DNA from 3 places in the Actinoplanes sp. NPDC051861 genome. Region 2 is predicted to be linked to each of the others. Evidence: riboswitches for the same ligand, from Rfam matches in the RefSeq annotation. Region 2 holds a riboswitch; each other region holds the start of a gene.
What was found. Region 2 has a riboswitch for cobalamin ahead of cobN (cobaltochelatase subunit CobN). Riboswitches for the same ligand answer to the same signal wherever they lie in the genome.
Positions count from the first base shown of each region.

Region 1: another riboswitch for cobalamin. It lies ahead of AB0M02_RS13220 (VWA domain-containing protein); the one in region 2 lies ahead of cobN (cobaltochelatase subunit CobN).
Region 3: another riboswitch for cobalamin. It lies ahead of AB0M02_RS20820 (ribonucleoside-diphosphate reductase subunit alpha); the one in region 2 lies ahead of cobN (cobaltochelatase subunit CobN).

Region 1 is NZ_JBFAYE010000003.1:527,292-530,564, reverse strand. Features, by position in the region: gene AB0M02_RS13220 (VWA domain-containing protein) at 1-2,123, opposite strand, end outside; cobalamin riboswitch at 2,180-2,305, opposite strand; gene AB0M02_RS13215 (ABC transporter permease) at 2,416-3,273, opposite strand, start outside.
Region 2 is NZ_JBFAYE010000001.1:1,339,895-1,343,167, reverse strand. Features, by position in the region: gene cobN (cobaltochelatase subunit CobN) at 1-1,872, opposite strand, end outside; cobalamin riboswitch at 1,904-2,023, opposite strand; gene AB0M02_RS06450 (precorrin-3B synthase) at 2,116-3,273, shown strand, end outside.
Region 3 is NZ_JBFAYE010000007.1:34,950-38,222, forward strand. Features, by position in the region: gene AB0M02_RS20810 (tetratricopeptide repeat protein) at 1-243, opposite strand, end outside; gene AB0M02_RS20815 (cytochrome P450) at 528-1,277, shown strand; cobalamin riboswitch at 1,328-1,537, shown strand; gene AB0M02_RS20820 (ribonucleoside-diphosphate reductase subunit alpha) at 1,643-3,273, shown strand, end outside.

The DNA of each region.
Region 1 (3,273 bases), on a different contig from region 2:
GCGGCGTTTCGGTAGGTGTGGCCGGCCCCGGCGCGTCCCACCGCGGCGCCTCCGGCGGTCGTCGCCTCCAACCGCTCGAGCGGCATCACCTCAGCACCGAGCGCCACGGCAAGACGACGCGCCCGCCCGAGCCGAATCGGACCGGACTCGCAGTCGACCACCACGGTGGCCACCCCCGACAGCGCCGGCGCGAGCAGCTCCGGGTCCGGCCCACTGGTCGAGCGCCCGTCCGTGACCAGCACCAGCAACGGCCGGCGTCGCGGATCGCGCCGCCGCTCGGTACCGATGGTCCGGATCGCCGCCCGCAGCCCCGCGGCGAGCGGCGTGCGCCCACCGGTCCGCAGCGCCGCCAGCCGCATCACACCCACCTCGTGACTGGACGTGGGCGGCAGCACCACCTCAGCCGCACTCCCCCGAAACGTGATCATCCCGATCCGGTCCCGCCGCTGATACGCGTCCCGCAGCAACGACAGCACCGCCGTCTTCACGAGGCTCATCCGCTTCCGCGCCGCCATCGACCCGGACGCGTCCACCACGAACAGCACGAGATTCGCCTCGCGCCCGACATGTACCGACTCCCGCAGATCACCCGGCACCACCCGCACCGACCCGGTCCCGCCGATCGCCGCCCGGTCGATCGCCGCCCGCAGGGTGGCCGGCAGGTGCGGCGCGCCGGACAGCTTGCCGTTCGGAGTCCGGCTGCCCACGACCCGGCCCCGCCGCGCGAAAGCCGGCGACCGCCGGCCCGCGTGTCCGCCCTCGCCCCGAGCCGAGATCCGAAGCGTCCGGGTCCGGTATGCCACACCGGCACTCGCCACCGCACCGGCCGGCTGCGGCGCCTGCTCAGGGGCTTCCGATCCGTTCTGCTGAGGACCGGCACCGCCACCGCCCTGAGGGCCGCCGTTGCGGGGCCCTTGCGGACCACCACCACCGTGCGGGCCGTCTCCGTCCGGGTCCGGATCGTCCTCCCCGGCGCCGCGATCCACGCCGTCACGACTGTCCCCGTCAGCCCGATGATCGTCCGGTTCGGCCCGGCGTTCCTCCTCCGCCTGACGCTCCGCCGACGCCAGGGCCTCCTCGAGTTTCTCCTCGTCGGTACCGGGAGGATCGAGTGGATCGGTCCGGCGCCGGTGGGGCAGTGCCAGGCGCGCGGCGTCGCGTACATCTTCTGCCGTAACCGACGCACGGCCGTGCCAGGCCGCCAGGGCCACCGCGCAGCGAGCCACGACGATGTCCGCTCGCATCCCGTCCACCCCGTAGGCGAGGCAGACCCGCGCGATCCGGTCCAGCTCCGCGTCCGGAAGCGTCACCGCGCCCAGCCGTGCCCGAGCCACCGCGATCCGTTGCGCGTACTCCCGCTCCGCCGCACCGAACCGCGCCGCGAATCCGCCCGGGTCAGCCTCGTACGCCAGCCGCCGCCGGACCACCTCGGCCCGCTGCCTGGCGTCCCGGGGCGCCGCCACGTTCACCACCAGCCCGAACCGGTCCACCAGCTGCGGCCGCGGCTCACCCTCCTCCGGGTTCATCGTCCCGACCAGCATGAAACGGGCCGCGTGCTTGACCGACACCCCGTCCCGCTCGACGTGCGCCCGCCCCATGGCCGCCGCGTCCAGCAGCAGATCGACCAGGTGATCGGGAAGCAGATTCACCTCGTCCACATAGAGCACCCCGCGATGCGCCGCCGCGAGCAGCCCCGGCTCGTAGGCCTTCACCCCGTCACTGAGCGCCCGCTGCAGATCAAGCGTGCCCACCACTCGGTCCTCGGTAGCACCGACCGGCAGTTCCACAAGAGTGGCCGCACGCGAGAGCCGTGCCGAACGCACCCCGTTCAACTCCGTTGCCGCCACGTGGGGACCCTCCGGGACGGACGCCGGCGCTGACGGGTGCGGGCCGTCCGGGCAGTCCGGGTCGGGCGCCGCCGGGTCACAGGCGAACCGGCAGCCGCGCACCACCTCGACCTCCGGCAGCAGCCCGGCCAGCGCGCGGACGACGGTGCTCTTGGCGGTGCCCTTCTCACCCCTGACGAGAACCCCGCCGACAGCCGGCGAGACAGCGGTGAGCAGGAGCGCCAGGCGCAGGTCGTCCAGGCCGACCACGGCCGAGAACGGGTACGGACTCGTCACGGGGAATCCCTTCCGGCGGGTGTCCACGCCCGCGCGTCGGTCGTCGCGAGCGGCCGGAGTCTCCTGACTCCCGGATCGACGTTCCCCGCTCGCCTTCCGGCCCACACGGGCCGTGGCGCTGGTCAGCGGGTCGCTCCCCGGTCACAGTGGCGGGACCGTCCCGGACTCGCACCGGGTTCCTCCGCAACCGCTCGCCGGTCACTCTTTCTCACGGCACGCCCTACCGTCAACGCACCCCCACCCCGAGTGGCTCTCATCATGCGCCGCCCAGGAAACCGCAGAGCCGGGGACCTCAGCGCCGCAGGGCCTCCACCGGCTCGATGGCCGCGGCCCGAAATGCCGGGTATGCGCCGGCCAGCATGCCCGTGACGGCGCCGGCAAGTGGAGCCGGCAGCACGGTCGCCGGGTCCAGGACCACGGTCCACTCCTGCTGGAGCGCGACCGCGAGCACCACCCCCACCCCGAGAGCCGTCCCGATCAGGCCACCCAGGGCGCCCAGGGCCGTCGACTCGCAGAGGAATTGGATCGCTACGTGGCGGGGGCGGGCGCCGAGGGCGCGGCGCAGGCCGATCTCGCCCACGCGTTCCATCACGGCGACGAGGGTCGTGTTCGTGATGGAGACCGCGCCGATCACCAGGCAGATGCCGGCCAGGGCCAGGAAGAGGCCGGAGAGTTCGGTGTCGACGCTGTCGCGCAGGCCGCGAGGGTCGGGTGGGGCGGCGGCCTTGAGCAGGGCGGACTGGTCGGGGCGGAGGGCTACCGGGGCCTGCCGCGCGATCAGGTTCGCCGCGCCCAGGCGGGTCTCGATCACCATGCGGGCCGGGTTGGAGACCGGGTCCGGTGGCGGGTAGAGGTTCTCCGCCGTGGTGCGGGGCAGCAGGACGCCGAGGAGGAGTTCGGGCAGGCGGCGGGTGTCGGAGATGATGCCGACCACGGTGAACGCGGTGCCGTCGATGAACACCGCCGGGCGCCCGCTGAGCTGGTGGATGTTGAGCCGCCGGGCGGCCCCCGCGCCGAGCACCGCGACCGGCTCACCGCGCCCGTCATGGAACGTGTCGTAGAGCCGCCCGGCGCTCACCGTCACCGCGGCCGCCTCGAACACCCCTGGGGAGGCGGCGAAGACCGGCAGGTCACCGGCGTTGGCCCGGGA
Region 2 (3,273 bases):
GTCCTCGTCACCGGGCCGGGCCACCTGCCCGAGGTCGTGGTCCATCTTCGCCGCCTGGATCAGCGTCCAGATCTGCGCCCGGATGGCCGGCAGCTTCGCCGGGTCCAGCGTCGCGATCGTGGCGTGCTCGTCCAGCAGCTGCTCCAGCCGGGCGATGTCGCCGTACGACTCCGCCCGCGCCATCGGCGGGATCAGGTGATCGACCAGCGTCGCGTGCGCCCGGCGCTTGGCCTGCGTGCCCTCACCGGGGTCGTTGACCAGGAACGGGTAGATCAGCGGCAGGTCGCCCAGAGCCGCGTCCGTCCCGTCCGACGCCGACATGCCCACGTTCTTGCCCGGCAGCCACTCCAGGTTCCCGTGCTTGCCGACGTGCACGACGGCGTGCGCGCCGAAGTCGTCCGCCAGCCACCGGTACGCCGCCAGGTAGTGGTGGCTCGGCGGCAGGTCCGGGTCGTGATAGATCGCCACCGGGTTGGCACCGAACCCGCGCGGCGGCTGCACCATCACCACGACGTTCTCGTCGCGCAGGGCGGCGAGGACGATGTCGCCGTTGTCCACGTACAGCGAGCCGGGCGCCGCGCCCCAGTGCTGCTCCACGCTCTCCCGGAAGTCGGCGGGGAGCGTCGAGAACCACTCCGTGTAGCGGGCACCCGGGATCCGCACCGGGTTGCCCGCCAGCTGCTCCTCGGTCAGCCAGTCCGGGTCCTGCCCACCGGCGGCGATGAGCGCGTGAATCAGCCCGTCGCCATCGAAGTCCACGAAGTCGCCGACCTGATAACCGCGCGAGCGCAGCGCGGCCAGCAGCGCAACCGTCGAGGCGGGGGTGTCCAGGCCGACGGCGTTGCCGATGCGGGAGTGTTTGGTGGGATACGCCGACAACATCAGCGCGACGCGGCGATCAGCCGGCGGGACGTGCCGCAGCCGTCCGTGCGCCACCGCGATCCCGGCGACCCGCGAGGCCCGCTCCGGATCGGCCACGTAGACCGACAGGCCGTCAGCGTCGATCTCCTTGAACGAGAACGGCACCGTGATGATCCGCCCGTCGAACTCCGGGATCGCCACCTGGGTGGCCGCGTCCAGCGGCGACAACCCGCCGTCGCTGTCCTCCCACGCGGCACGCGAGCTGGTCAGGCAGAGTCCCTGGAGGATCGGCACGTCCAGGTCGGCGAGGACACCGACGTCCCAGGCCTCGTCGTCCCCGCCCGCCGACGCGGTGGCCGGGCGGGTGCCCCCGGCGGCCAGCACCGTCACCACGAGCGCGTCAGCCTTGCGCAGCTCGGCGAGCAGTTCCGGCGGCGCGGTCCGCAGCGAAGCCGTGAAGATCGGGAGCGCCGCGCCGCCCTTGGCCTCGATCGCCTGGCACAGCGTCTCCACGAAGGCGGTGTTCCCGGCCATGTGGTGAGCGCGGTAGTAGAGCACCGCGACGGTCGGCGATCCGGGCGCCGACTCCCGTGGGAGCACACCCCAGTCCGGCGCGGAGGACGGCGGCTCGAATCCGGTCCCGGTCAGCAGCACCGTGTCGGAGAGGAAGTCGTGGAGCGAGGCGAGGTTCGGCGCGCCACCCTGCGCCAGGTACACATGGGCGTCCGCGGCCACGCCGGCCGGCACCGTCGACAGCTTCATCAGCTCGGCGTCCGGCGCCTGCTCGCCACCGAGCACCACCACCGGCACGGCACCGGCGAGCAGGGCGTCGAGGCCCTCCTCCCAGGCACGGCGCCCGCCGAGGATGCGCACCACGACCAGGTCGACCCCGTCCAGCAGGCCGGGCAGATCGTCCACCGAGGTCCGGGCCGGGTTGGCCAGGCGCCAGGCGGAGCCGCCGGCCCGGGCGCTGAGCAGGTCGGTGTCCGACGTCGACAGCAGCAGAAACACGCGTGCGCTCCCCCTCGGGGTCCGCGCCCCGGGTAGTAGAGATCACGGCGACCGGAGTTCCTGGCTCCCGGGCAGACACCCGGTGACAGTGGCGGGACCGCGCCGGATTCGCACCGGCTTCCTCCGCGGCGTCGCCGCTCGTGAGTATTCAGTTCCGGCACACGCTACTCGACGCCGGTCCGGGCCGGAGCTGTGACACTGCCGACCCCGGAGCGGTCCCGGGCCGCCCGTAGTATCCGGTCGGTGACCTCCCCCCGATCGTCCGACGTCGACGCCTGCCCGAGCGCGCTGCGGCTGCATGCCGCCGCCGACGGGCTGCTGGCGCGCGTCCGGCTGCCCGGCGGGGTGCTGACCGGTGCGCAACTGGGGACCTTGCGTGCGCTCGCGGAGGAGTTCGGCGACGGCTGCCTGGAACTCACCTCGCGAGCGAATCTCCAGCTCAGAGCACTGCGGGCCGAGGACGCGGAGACCTTGGCGACCCGCTTGCGCGAGGCGGGCCTGCTGCCTTCGACAACCCATGACAGCGTACGGAACATCGCGGCACCGCCGATCCCGTCAGCAATGATCCGCGAGCTGGTCCCCCTGCTGGACACCGCGATCTGCGCCGATCCCGAGCTGTCCCTCCTTCCGGGGAAATTCCTGTTCGCGATCGGACACGTCCCGCTCGCCTCCGACGTCGCCGCGGTACCCGCCGGCCCCTCGTTCGCGATCCGCTTCGCCGACCACGACACCGGTCTCCGTGTCGCTCCGGACCGCGTGGTGCCCACCCTGATTGCCGCCGCACACGCCTTCCTGGCCGAACGCGAGGCCCAGCGCGCCGACGCCCCCGCCGCATGGCGCCTGCGCGAACTGACCGACGGCCCCACCCGCGTCTCAGCCCGGGTCGCCGCCGCACTAGGACTGCCTCCCCCACGGCCTGGAAGAACGAACGTTCTTTCCGCCGCGGATCCAGGGGAGCCGGTGTCAGGGAGAACGAACGTTCTCTCTGCCGCCGAACACGGAGGGCTGGAGGCGGACAGAACGTTCGTTCTGTCCACCCTGGAGCCCGGGGCGTTTCTCGGTGTGCTGGAGCAGCCGGACGGGCTGGTCGCGGTCGGTGCTCTGGTTCCGCTGGGTCGCCTGTCCGCCGTACCCATGAAGGTCCTGGAATCGTCCGACAGGCTGATCATCACGCCCTGGCGGGGAGTCGTCGTGCCCGATCTGCCACGCACCGCGGCACCCACCTGGACCGATCGCCTGATCGCGGCGGGTCTGCCGACGGCGGCAGACTCCCCCTGGGTCGGGGTCACCGCCTGCGCGGGCCGTCCCGGATGCGCGAGGTCCCTGGCCGACGTCCGCGCCGACGCCGCCGCGACGTCGCGCTTCATCGACGGCCTCCCGGTGCACTGGGCGGGCTGCGAC
Region 3 (3,273 bases), on a different contig from region 2:
GAGCTGCTCGGCCAGGTTGACGGCCAGCTGCGTCTTGCCGACGCCGCCCAGGCCGGTCACCACCACGGCCTCGCCCGCGCCGGCCAGGTCCCGGTCGGCCGGGCGGGGCTGACGGCCGGTGGCCGGTGGCGGGACCACACCCACCCGGCAGGGCCAGCTGACCGGCCGGCGCTGCGTGAAGTAGTTGTGCTGAACGTTGTGGTCGCCGACCTGCACGCCGTACGCACGGGAGAAGTCGGCCATCAGGTGAACCTATCGGCAAGATCCGCCGCCCGGCCACACCGGACAGTAAGCTGACACGAGCTCTCCAGTGACGTCCGTCGATGGGAGGTTCGCGGTGACCGGCCCGGCTGAACAGGCGAGAAGGACACAGTCGACCACGGCACTGCACCGGCTGCTGCCCACGGAGTTCCTCTCGCGCACCGGCCGGCCGTTCGACCCACCCGCCGCGCTGCGAGGACGGCAGGCCGTAAGGAGGGCACCGAGGCCGACCTGGTCCGGCGTACACCCTGCCCATCCCGTCGCTGGTGATCTGCGAGCTGCTGGGTGTCGACTACGCCGAGCGCGACCGGTTCCAGCAGCGCACCGCCACCGCGCTCAACGCCACGACCCCGCCGGACGAGCGGATGCGGGCCGCCGCCGGCCTCTACGCCTTCATGGCCGAGCTGGTACGCGCCAAGCGCGAGACCCCGGGAGACGACATCCTGTCCGGGCTCATCCGCGACGCCGACCCGCCGCTGACCGACGCGCAGCTCACCGACATCGCGGTCGTGCTGCTCGGCGCCGGACACGAGACCACCGCCAACATGCTCGCGCTCGGCACGTTCGCGCTGCTGCAGAACCCGGCGCAGCTCGCCGCGCTGCGTGGCGACCCGGCGCTGCTCGACAACGCGATCGAGGAGCTGCTGCGGTTCCTCTCGATCATCCAGCTCGGCGTGAGCCGAGTGGCCACCGAGTCCATGACGGTCGGCGGGGTGGACATTCCGGCCGGGGCCACCGTCGTCATCGCCACGCCGGAGGCCAACCGGGACGCCCGGCAGTTCGACGACCCGGACCGGCTCGACGTGCACCGCCCGCGTCCCTCGCACCTGGCGTTCGGGCACGGCATCCACCAGTGCCTGGGCCAGCAGCTGGCCCGGGTGGAGATGCGGGTCGGCCTGAGCGAGCTCTTCACCCGGCTGCCGGACCTGCGGCTGGCCGTGCCCGCCGAGCGGGTCCCGCTGCGCAACGAGATGCTCGTCTTCGGCGTCCACGCGCTGCCGGTCACCTGGGCGTGAACAACACGACACACAGCATGTTGGGTATGACTTTCTGATCTAGCCCATATATGGTCTCCCACGCAGCTGGTTCGGGCGCCGCACTGTGGCGCCCGAGGCAACAGGGAACCCGGTGGGAAACCGGGACTGCCCCGCAGCGGTGAGTGGGAACGACCGCCGTCATGAAGCACTGGGCCACCCCGGCCTGGGAAGCGACGGCCAGTAGGAACGAGCGACAGCGCCCACGAGTCCGAAGACCTGCCAGCGCGCCGCACGCGCCGCGTGCGGCGGTCGAAGGCCGCGTGGGACGGCCGACGCCGAGGAGCCGGCCGCCGCGCGCGAGCCCGGTGGCGTCGTCCTGCGTGCCCGAGACCTGTCGAGAGGGCATGGAGGAGAGGGCTGTGACAGCCACTTCGGAGCGAATCGGGGTACCGCAGCAGCGGGTCCGCGGGCGCGATCTCGCGGCGGAGGCCGCCGGTCTGGACGACGTGGATCCGCTGCGGGTCGTCACCAGGGCGATGAGCGGGCTCCACGACGGCGCGACGGCCGACGAGCTGGACCGGCTGCTGATCCAGACGGCGGCGGATCTGATCGGCGAGGAGCCGCAGTACTCGAGACTGGCCGCCCGGCTGCTGGCGGCGTACGTGGACCGGGAGGTCCGCGGCCAGGGCGTCGCCACGTTCAGCCAGTCCATCCGGTACGCGCACCGGCTGGGCCTGATCGGCGACGGCACCGCCGCGTTCGTGGCCCGTCACGCCGCCGAGCTCGACGGGGCCGTCTACGTCCGCAACGACCTGCGGTTCGAGTACTTCAGTTTGCGTACGGTCGCCGACCGCTACCTGCTCCGGCACCCGCAGGACCGGCTCGTCGTGGAGACACCGCAGTTCTGGCTGATGCGGGTGGCGTGTGGGCTGTCCCACGACCCCGCCGAGGCGATCGGCTTCTACCGGCTGATGGCGTCGCTGGCCTATCTGCCCAGTTCGCCGACGCTGTTCAACTCGGGTACCCGGCACACCCAGATGTCGTCGTGCTTCCTGGTCGACTCGCCGCGCGACGAGCTCGACTCGATCTACGAGCGGTACCACCAGGTCGCGCGGCTGTCGAAGTTCTCCGGCGGCATCGGGATCGCCTGGTCACGGGTCCGGGGGCGGGGCGCGCTGATCCGCGGCACCAACGGGCGCTCGAACGGGATCGTGCCGTTCCTGAAGACCCTCGACGCCGGGGTGGCGGCCGTCAACCAGGGCGGGCGGCGCAAGGGTGCGGCGTGCGTCTATCTGGAGCCGTGGCACCCGGACATCGAGGAGTTCCTGGAGCTGCGCGACAACACGGGTGAGGAGTCACGGCGTACGCATAACTTGAACTTGGCCAACTGGATCCCGGACGAGTTCATGCGCCGGGTGGAGGCGGACGAGGACTGGTCGCTGATCGACCCGTCGGACGCGCCCGAGCTGCCGGACCTCTACGGCGCGGAGTTCGACGCGGCCTACCGCAACGCCGAGAAGAAGGCGGTGCGGACGGTCAGGGCGCGGGATCTGTACGGGCGGATGATGCGCACGCTCGCGCAGACCGGCAACGGCTGGATGACCTTCAAGGACCGCTCCAACGCGCTGTCCAACCAGACCGGCGCCGGCGGCGTGATCCACCTGTCGAACCTGTGCACCGAGATCCTCGAGGTGAGCAGCGACGACGAGACGGCGGTGTGCAACCTGGGATCGATCAACCTGGGCGCGCACGTCACGGCGGAGGGCGTGGACTGGGAGCGGTTGCGGTCCACGGTGCGGACCGCGGTCGTCTTCCTGGACCGGGTGATCGACATCAACCATTACCCATCGGAGCAGGCGGCCGCCTCGAATCCGCGCTGGCGGCCGGTCGGGCTGGGCCTGATGGGTCTGCAGGACGCGTTCTTCACGCTGCGACTGCCTTTCGACTCCGACGCCGCCCGCGCGCTTTCGACGCGGGTCCAGGAAGAGATCTTCCTGACCGCATTGGAGACATCGGCGGAGCTGGCGGAGCGTTT